DNA from 4 places in the Nocardia sp. NPDC088792 genome. Region 4 is predicted to be linked to each of the others. Evidence: riboswitches for the same ligand, from Rfam matches in the RefSeq annotation. Region 4 holds a riboswitch; each other region holds the start of a gene.
What was found. Region 4 has a riboswitch for cobalamin ahead of metE (5-methyltetrahydropteroyltriglutamate--homocysteine S-methyltransferase). Riboswitches for the same ligand answer to the same signal wherever they lie in the genome.
Positions count from the first base shown of each region.

Region 1: another riboswitch for cobalamin. It lies ahead of ACIP5Y_RS12435 (CbtB-domain containing protein); the one in region 4 lies ahead of metE (5-methyltetrahydropteroyltriglutamate--homocysteine S-methyltransferase).
Region 2: another riboswitch for cobalamin. It lies ahead of ACIP5Y_RS41165 (FecCD family ABC transporter permease); the one in region 4 lies ahead of metE (5-methyltetrahydropteroyltriglutamate--homocysteine S-methyltransferase).
Region 3: another riboswitch for cobalamin. It lies ahead of cobN (cobaltochelatase subunit CobN); the one in region 4 lies ahead of metE (5-methyltetrahydropteroyltriglutamate--homocysteine S-methyltransferase).

Region 1 covers NZ_JBIVKC010000002.1:690,938-693,129, forward strand. Annotated here, with positions in the region: gene ACIP5Y_RS12430 (FAD-dependent monooxygenase) at 1-480, shown strand, start outside; cobalamin riboswitch at 522-660, shown strand; gene ACIP5Y_RS12435 (CbtB-domain containing protein) at 765-914, shown strand; gene ACIP5Y_RS12440 (CbtA family protein) at 937-1,788, shown strand; gene ACIP5Y_RS12445 (histidine phosphatase family protein) at 1,785-2,192, shown strand, end outside.
Region 2 covers NZ_JBIVKC010000007.1:257,626-259,817, forward strand. Annotated here, with positions in the region: gene bioB (biotin synthase BioB) at 1-240, opposite strand, end outside; gene ACIP5Y_RS41160 (TetR/AcrR family transcriptional regulator C-terminal domain-containing protein) at 381-965, shown strand; cobalamin riboswitch at 967-1,102, shown strand; gene ACIP5Y_RS41165 (FecCD family ABC transporter permease) at 1,135-2,166, shown strand.
Region 3 covers NZ_JBIVKC010000003.1:376,041-378,232, reverse strand. Annotated here, with positions in the region: gene cobN (cobaltochelatase subunit CobN) at 1-1,315, opposite strand, end outside; adenosylcobalamin-variant (AdoCbl-variant) riboswitch at 1,305-1,436, opposite strand; gene ACIP5Y_RS19390 (hypothetical protein) at 1,580-1,897, shown strand; gene ACIP5Y_RS19385 (hypothetical protein) at 2,154-2,192, shown strand, end outside.
Region 4 covers NZ_JBIVKC010000001.1:1,393,241-1,395,432, reverse strand. Annotated here, with positions in the region: gene ACIP5Y_RS06830 (LacI family DNA-binding transcriptional regulator) at 1-444, shown strand, start outside; cobalamin riboswitch at 561-777, shown strand; gene metE (5-methyltetrahydropteroyltriglutamate--homocysteine S-methyltransferase) at 912-2,192, shown strand, end outside.

The sequences.
Region 1 (2,192 bases), on a different contig from region 4:
GCGGCGCATACCGTGCCGCCGACCGGTGGGCACGGCATGAATGTCGGGATCGGTGATGCCGACAATCTGGCGTGGAAACTGGCCGCCGTACTGAGCGGCCGGGCGGGCGAATCACTGCTCGACAGCTACGAATCCGAGCGCCGGCCGCTCGCGCGGCAGGTCATCGATATCGCGAGCGACAATGCCCGGCGGGACTACCGGATCGACGATCAGCTCCTGCTCAGTGCGAACTATGCCGCCACGCCGCCGCTCACGCCCGATGGTTACCGGCCGTCGTTCGCAGTGGGTGCGCGGCTGCCGCATGCCTGGTCGGCCGACGGCAACTCGACTCTCGACCTGGTCGGCGTGCGGCCTGCCGCGCTCGCCGCATCACGATTGCCGCGCGAGCTCGCTGCCGCCTGTGGGTCGTCGCCGGACGCCGTTGTGGTGGTGCGACCGGACGGCCATATCGATTCGGTCGAGGATCCGGCCTCGGCCTGACCGGCGGGTCGTTGCCCGTTTCCCACCTGTTGGATGATCGTTTGACCTGGTGGTCAGCTGTTTCGTATCGTCATGTGATCGGCGATTCGTTGGAATCCGGTGTAATTCCGGAACGGTCGCGCCACTGTGAGCATCCGCGTGGATGTGAGTCAGACACCGGGCCGCCGTGTTGATACCGGCTCTGGGGACGCGAAATCCCCTGAAAGCAAGGAGTTCTCGTGGCCACTTCCTACGTTCCTCGTTCCGGCCTCGGCGCGGGCGCGCTGTCCCTGCCGACCACGGCCATGTGGTTGATCGGCACCACTGTGCTGGCACTGCTCGCCATCTACTTCATCGGCATCGATCAGGGCGCCGTCTCGGTGTTCGGCAGTGATATGCACGTGCACGAGTTCGTCCATGACGGACGGCATTTCCTCGGATTCCCCTGCCACTAGTCACGGGAATCGAGTACCCACAATGGAAAAACGGATCATCGGCCGGGGCGTCCTGCTGGGCGCGCTCGGCGGACTCTTCGCGTTCATCTTCGCCCGGATCATGGCCGAGCCCATCATCGATCGGGCCATCGACTACGAATCCGGCCGCGACGACGCCCAGATGGCGCTGGACAAGGCCGCCGGGCTGCCCATGCCCGATATGGGACCCGACATCTTCACCCGCGGCCAGCAGCAGAACATCGGTCTCGGGTTCGGTGTGATCGTGTTCGGCATGGCCATGGGCGCGCTGTTCGCGGTCGTCTACTACCTGGCCATGACCCGCTCGGGCAGGACCACCCCGCGCAATCTCGCGCTGCTGGTGTCGGGCGGCATGTTCCTGGCGTTCTATGCGGTGCCGTTCCTGAAGTACCCGGCCAACCCGCCGTCGATCGGGCATCCGGACACCATCAAGGAACGCACCGGGCTGTACGTGCTCATGATCGTGATCAGCACGGTGGCGCTGTTCGCGGCCATCTGGCTGGGCCGCAGACTGGCCGCGCGACTGGGCAATTGGACCGCGACCATCGCTTCGGGCCTGTCCTTCGTGGTGGTCATGAGCATTGTGATGCTGGTGCTACCGTCGCTCGGACATCTGTCGGCGAACAAGTCGTTCGGCGACTTCGACACGGAAACGCCGCAGCCGCTGAAGGATGCGGCGGGGACCATCGTCTACCCGGGCTTCCCGGCGGACGATCTGTTCCACTTCCGGCTGTACTCCTTCATCGCGCAGGCGATTCTCTGGGCCGTCATCGGCGTCGGGTTCGCCTGGCTCGCACCACGATTGCTCGGTGAGCGCGCCGTCACCGCCCCGGAACAGTCCACCGCGGCGGCATGAGCGCGGTCACCCGCCTCACCCTGGTGACGCATGCGTTCACCGATGCCGTGCAGGCCGCCCGCTTCCCGGCCGATGAACCGCTGAACCCGCTGGGGTTGCGGTCGGTCGAGACGTCGGGCGGACTGTCCGGCGAGGCTGCCGGCGTGTGCTACGCGCCGGAGGCCCGCACCGCGCAGACCGCCGACGCGCTCGGGCTCTCCGGCACCGCCGAGGAAGCCTTGCGCGACTTGGATTGTGGCAGCTGGGCGGGGCGGTCGATGGATGCCATCGCACCCGATCAGCTGATGGCCTGGCTCACCGATCCGGGCTTCCGCGGGCACGGCGGCGAGGCCATCACCGATCTCATCGAACGAGTGAGCTTGTGGCTCAACGGTGTAGCGGGTCAGGGTGACCGCGTCATCGCA
Region 2 (2,192 bases), on a different contig from region 4:
GCCGCCGGTCTTGAGCGAGATGATGCCCTCGACCTCGACCTCCGGTCCGCACCATTTCATGCGCACGTCGTGCGCGAGGCTCAGTAGTTCTTCGAGCCGGTCGTCGCCCAGGCGCAGTACCTCGAGGGTCTGGTCCTGGGTGAGTCCGACGCCGCGTTCGAGCACCTGCTCGCGGGCGATGGCGAGAATGTCGTCGCCGGCAGTGCTTCCGGCCTCGGTGGTGACGGCTGCCTGGGTCATGCCTACGAGTCCCTTCGTCCGGCCGGTCGGGCCGGGCATCGCAACGTGCCCGGCTCGTGTAGCCGAACAACTTGAACGGTGTTCAGGGTAGGCTAGCAGCCGGGAACGTGAGCCGGAACACGAGAGGGTCGGATTCTGCAGTGCAACTTCATCGCACGGACGTGGTCGACGGGGCCATCGCCATTCTCGACCAGTACGGGCTCGCCGACCTGACCATGCGGCGCCTGGCGAGCTCGCTGCATGTGCAGCCGGGCGCGCTGTACTGGCACTTCCCCAATAAGCAGGCCCTGCTCGGCGCGGTCGCCGACCGCATTCTCGCACCCATGGACGAACCGGTCGGTGCGGGCGAATGGTCCGGCCAGCTGACCGAATTGGCGCATCGGCTGCGCTCCTGCCTGCTCGCCTACCGCGACGGAGCCGAATTGGTCTCGGCCACTTACGCTTCCCGGCTGACCACCAGCAAGGGGCGGGAACGGCTGGCCAGCGCCGCCATTCGCGCGGGCATGACACGGGAGGAAGCCGATCTCGCGGCCTACACGCTGCTGTACTACGTACTCGGCCAGACCGTCGACGAGCAATCGCGCATCCAGATGGATTCCGCGGGCGCCCTCGCCGAGGAACACTCTCCTCTCTACGACACCACCGACGCCACCGCCCGCTTCGATTTCGGGCTGCAATTGTTCGTGAGCGGTGTGCGTCACCTGCTGGGCACCCGCATCCGTTGAGCAATACTTCCGGACGGTAGAGTCCGTCCCGTCATCCCCGGTGGGTGCGGGAATCCGGTGCAAACCCGGAACGGTCGCGCCACTGTGAGCAACCTTCGGGCTGCGAGTCAGACCTCCCCCACCGGACCGAACTCGGGAGAGGCCGCGATTTGCCCAGAGAGCTCCGTCGATGAGCCGTGCCCGGGCGGCGATCACGCTGCCGGTACTGGTGGCGCTATTGCTCGCCGCCATGATCGTGGCGACCGGATTCGGCGCCGAAACCATCCCGCTGCACGACGTACTGGACGTACTGCACCGGCGCGCAACCGGACTCGCACCCGCGAACCTCGGCGCCGACACCATCGTCTGGCAGCTCCGAGTGCCGCGCACCCTGCTGGCGGCGATCGTCGGGGCCGGGCTGGCGGTCGCGGGCGCGGCCATGCAGACCCTGGTGCGCAACCCACTGGCCGATCCCTATTTGCTGGGCGTCTCCTCCGGTGCGGGCGTCGGCGCGGCAGCCGTCATCACCACGGGAAGCTTTGCGGCAGCCGGACTCTGGGCACTGTCGGCGGGCGCGCTGGCCGGCGCTCTGGCCGCCGCGGCGGCGGTATTTCTGGTCGCGGTGGCCCAAGGCGGCCTCACCCCGCTGCGCCTGGTCCTGACCGGCACCGTCCTCGGCTCGGCCTTCAGCGCCCTGAGCAGCTACATCGTCTTCCGTAGCGGCGATCCCGCCGCCGCAAAATCGGTCCTCTTCTGGCTGCTCGGCAGCCTGGCAGGCGCCGACTGGACTCGAATCCTGCTCCCCGCCACCGTGGTAGCCGCCTGCACCCTCGTCCTACTGCTCTCCGCCAACTGGCTCGATGTGCTGAACCTGGGCGCGGACACCGCAGCCTCGGTCGGAGTGCCGGTGCGGCAGTTGCGGATCGCGCTCTTCATCCTGCTGGCGATCCTGGTGGGTGTCCTGGTCGCGGTCTCCGGCGGTATCGGCTTCGTCGGCCTCGTGGTGCCGCACGCGGCCCGCCTCATAGTTGGTCCGCGTCACCGCATCCTGCTCCCGGCCTCGGCCCTCTGCGGCGCCCTCTTCCTGGTCGTCGCCGACGCCGCCACCCGAGTCCTGGTCCGCCCCACCGAAATCCCCGTCGGCGTCCTCACCGGCCTGATCGGCGCCCCCGCCTTCCTCCTCCTCATGGGCCGGCGGACATATCGATTCGGTGCCGCATGACGAACGCGGAACGAGATCGCGCGCCC
Region 3 (2,192 bases), on a different contig from region 4:
ACGCCTCGACGACCGCCGCACGCAGATCCTCGGGCAGGGTCTCGAACCAGGCGGTGTAGGCGTCGGCGCCGATGCGGATCGGGTTGCCCTCCAGCTGTTCCGCGGTCAGCCAGTCGGGATCCTGCCCGCCCGCCGCGATGAGGGCGTGGATGAGCGCATCACCGTCGGCCTGCTCCAGGCCGGGGATCTCGCCCTCCGCGCCGAGATCGTAACCGGCCGAACGCATCTCGGTCAGCAGCTTGATGGCGCTGGCCGGGGTGTCCAGTCCGACCGCATTGCCGATGCGGGCATGCTTGGTCGGGTATGCCGACAGCACGATCGCGATCTTCTTGTCCGCGGCCGGAATATGACGCAGCCGGGCATAGCGGGTCGCGATACCCGCCACCCGTGCGGCCCGCTCGGGATCGGGTACGTAGGTGGACAGGCCGTCGGCGTCGAACTCCTTGAACGAGAACGGGACCGTGATGATGCGGCCGTCGAACTCCGGCACCGCCACCTGCGTGGCCACATCCAGCGGAGACAGACCATCGTCATTGGCCGCCCACTGCTCGCGACCACTGGTGAGGCAGAGGCCCTGCAGGATCGGCACATCCAGGTCGGCGAGCGCGCCCACGTCCCAGGCCTCGTCGTCGCCGCCGGCGGAGGCGGTGGCCGGCTTGGTGCCGCCCGCCGCCAGTACGGTCACCACGAGCGCGTCGGCGTCGCGGAGGCGGGCCAGCAGTTCGGGTTCGGCGGTGCGCAGGGAGGCGCAGTACACGGGCAGCGCCCGCGCGCCCTTGTCCTCGATGGCCGCGCACAGTGCATCGATGTAGCCGGTGTTGCCGGCCAGATGCTGGGCGCGGTAGTAGACGACCGCCACGGTCGGCGCGCCCGCCGGGACCGGACGCGAATCCCGCTCCAGCTCACCCCAGCTCGGCATCTCCACCGGCGGCTCGAAGCCGTGCCCGGTGAGCAGCACCGTATCGGACAGGAAGTTGTGCAGCTGCAGCAGGTTTCCGGGTCCGCCCGCGGCCAGGTAGTTGTGCGCGTCGGCGGCGACGCCGCCGGGCACGGTCGAGCATTCCATCAGCTCGGCGTCCGGCGCGATCTCGCCGCCCAGCGCCACCACGGGAATCCCGCTGCCGCGCAGCGTCTCCAGTCCCTCCTCCCAGGCGCGCTTACCGCCGAGGATGCGCACGACGATGAGGTCGGCGCCTACCAGCAGGCCCGGCAGATCGTCCGGCAGCAAACGCGCCGGATTGCCGAGCCGATAATCGGCCCCGCTGGCGCGTGCGCTCAGCAGATCGGTGTCGGAGGTGGACAGCAGCAGGATCACAGGGTCTCGGCCTTCCTCGGGTGACGCGCCCAGCACGGTTCGGCGCTCGACGGGAAGGTCTGACTGTCACAGTGGCGCGACCGCACCGGAATTCCACCGGTTTCTTCCGTTCGACGAGCGCGCCGATGCTATCGCGTGGGCTGCCCGGTCCTTGCGGTGCGCCCCGCGGAGTGGCCACGACGGGTCGTGCTCAGCGGATCACAGTGCGGCAAAGGCTGGTCCGCGTCGCTGTGCGACCGACCGGTCCGGGCGTACGCTGCCCGTATGCCTAGCACTCCGGGATGGGTCAGGCGGAATCGCTTCGCCGCCTGGTCAGGGTACTTCTGCATACTGGTTGCCTTCGCGACGCTGGCAATGACATTGACAGCAGCAGGCAGCGGCCACACCCAGTGGGCCATGATCGCGGGCATCATCTGCGCCGCTACCGTCCTCTTGGGCCTCACCATCATGACGACGACCGTCCGCCGCGACCATGTGGAGCACCACCTGGTCCCCAACCTCCTCAACGACTGCTGGGAAAAGACCCCGCCCTACGCCCGGCTCCGCGGCGCACCCAAATACATCGAGCCCCGCCACACCTGAGCGGGCCGCACTCGACCGAACAAGATCCGAACAGGGCCCCACGCAGACGCGTGGGGCCCTGTCCCATTCCGGTCACCGAGCGCTGCGGACCATATCCCCTGCCACGGGAGCGAAAGCGCAGTTCAGAAGCCTGTGACGCCGGTCACCCCAGGCGTACGCTCGGGGTATGCCGAATACTCCTTCATGGGTCCGGCGGAACCGATTTGCCGCCTGGTCAGTGTACTTTTGCGCTCTGGTTGCCTTCGCGATGCTGGCAATGACTTTGACGGCCGCGGGTAGCGGCCACGCCCGATAC
Region 4 (2,192 bases):
GCGGACAAGTCGCCGGACCCCGAACGGCTCGAACGTTTCCGGCAGCTGAGCGCGGACCTCGGCTTCACCGCCCTGACGGTGACCACCGAGTTGTCCGCCCGGGCCGCGCGGACCGCCATCGCCGAGGCGCTGGCGGTGCCCGCGCCGGACCGTCCGACCGCCTTCATCGCCAACAGCGATTACATCGCCCACATGGCCTATCTCGCCGTGGCGGACGCGGGTCTGCGTGTTCCGCAGGATATTTCGGTGGTGGGTCACGACGATCTCCCTACTTCCGCCTCGCTGTGCCCGGCGCTGACCACGATTGCCGTGGATCGCCGGGAAATCGGCCATCGCGCGGCGTCGCTGTTGCTCGACGCGCTGCACGACCGTCCCATCGACACACCGAACATCGTCCTCCCGGTGACGTTGCATACGCGCGGTTCCACCGCGCCTCCGCCCTGATCGGACCGGTAGCGGTGCGGAACCCGTGCGAACTTCGCTATATTTGCGGGTGCAGCTGGTTCGCCGGAGGCGGAGTCGAGGAGCCCCTGATCCGCTCGATGGTGTCGAAGCCCGGCGATGACGTTCGCGTCATCGGCGTGGTGAGAGGGAACCCGGTGGGAATCCGGGACTGTCCCGCAGCGGTGAATGGGAACGACTGCCGTGAAAAGCACTGGGCGCACTGCCTGGGAAGCGACGGCTGGTAGGAACAGCCCCGGTCGAGTGCGCCGGGGTCGGCCCGGAGCGGGTCGGCGCCCATGAGTCCGAAGACCTGCCCGTTGTGCCGGATACGCCGTATCCGGCGGTCGTCGCCTCGTGGATCGGGCGTTACGCCGAGTGGACCGGGCACGGATCATGCGTGTGGGCTCGTTCAGCGTACGTTTCGAAATGGGTGGCGTCCCTCTGACTGCTGACCATGGAGTTCATCGATGTTGAACCCTGACAATACTTTCACCGCCACCGTGCTGGGGCTGCCGCGAATCGGACCGAATCGCGAACTCAAGCGCGCCACCGAAGCGTACTGGGCGGGCCGCCTCGACGCCGCCGGACTGCACGAGGTCGCCCGGGAGCTGCGGACTGCGCAGCTCACGCAGGTTCGGGACGCCGGGCTGGATTCCGTTCCGGTCGGCACGTTTTCGTATTACGACCAGGTGCTCGATACCGCCGTGCTGCTGGGCGCATTGCCTGAGCGGGTGCTCGGTATCTCCGACGAGCTGGACCGCTACTTCGCGGCCGCGCGCGGCAATGCCGAGGTCGCGCCGCTGGAAATGACCAAGTGGTTCGACACCAACTACCACTACCTGGTGCCCGAACTCTCGGCGGAGACCGAGTTCTCGCTGCACCCGGAGAAGCCGCTCGCCGAGCTGGAAGAGGCACTGGCGCTGGGGGTTCCGGCCCGGCCGGTGATCGTCGGCCCGATCACCTTCCTCGAGCTGGCCAAGTCGGTGGACGGCAGCAACCTGCTGGACCGGCTGCCCGATCTACTGCCGCTCTACGAGCAACTGCTCGGTCTGCTCGCCGCGGCCGGTGCGAAGTGGGTGCAGATCGACGAGCCGTCGCTGGTCACCGATCTGTCCGAAACCGAACTGGCCGTGGTGCACACCGCATACCGGCGGCTGGCCGAGCTGTCGGCGCGGCCGGCCATTCTGGTCGCCTCGTACTTCGGGCGGCTGGGTGCGGCGCTGCCGGTGCTGGCGGAGACCGGGATCGAGGGCATCGCCGTCGATCTGGTCGCGGGCGGTGACGCGGATGTGGTTGCGGCGCGGTCGATCACGGACAAGCTGATCGTGGCCGGTGTCGTGGACGGCCACAATATCTGGCGCGTCGATCCGGACCACGCCCTGCCGCGGCTGACCGATCTGCGGAATGCCGGGGTGACGGTCGCGGTGTCGAGTTCCTGCTCGCTGCTGCATGTTCCGTACAGCCTGAAGCCGGAGACGGATCTGGAGCCGCGGCTGCGCAGCTGGCTGGCCTTCGGCAACGAGAAGCTCGCCGAGATCGTGCTGCTGGCCACCGCGCTGCACCGGGGCGAGGAGGCCGTGGCCGGTGGCCTGGACATCGCTCGCACCGCCGTGCTGGACCGCAAGGCCGATCGGCGGCTGCACGTGCAGGCGGTGCGGGATCGCCTGGCCGGGCTGGACGCGGACGCGATTCGCCGCGCTCCGGCCGACGAGCGTCGCGTGCTGCAGCAGGAGCGGCTGCACCTGCCG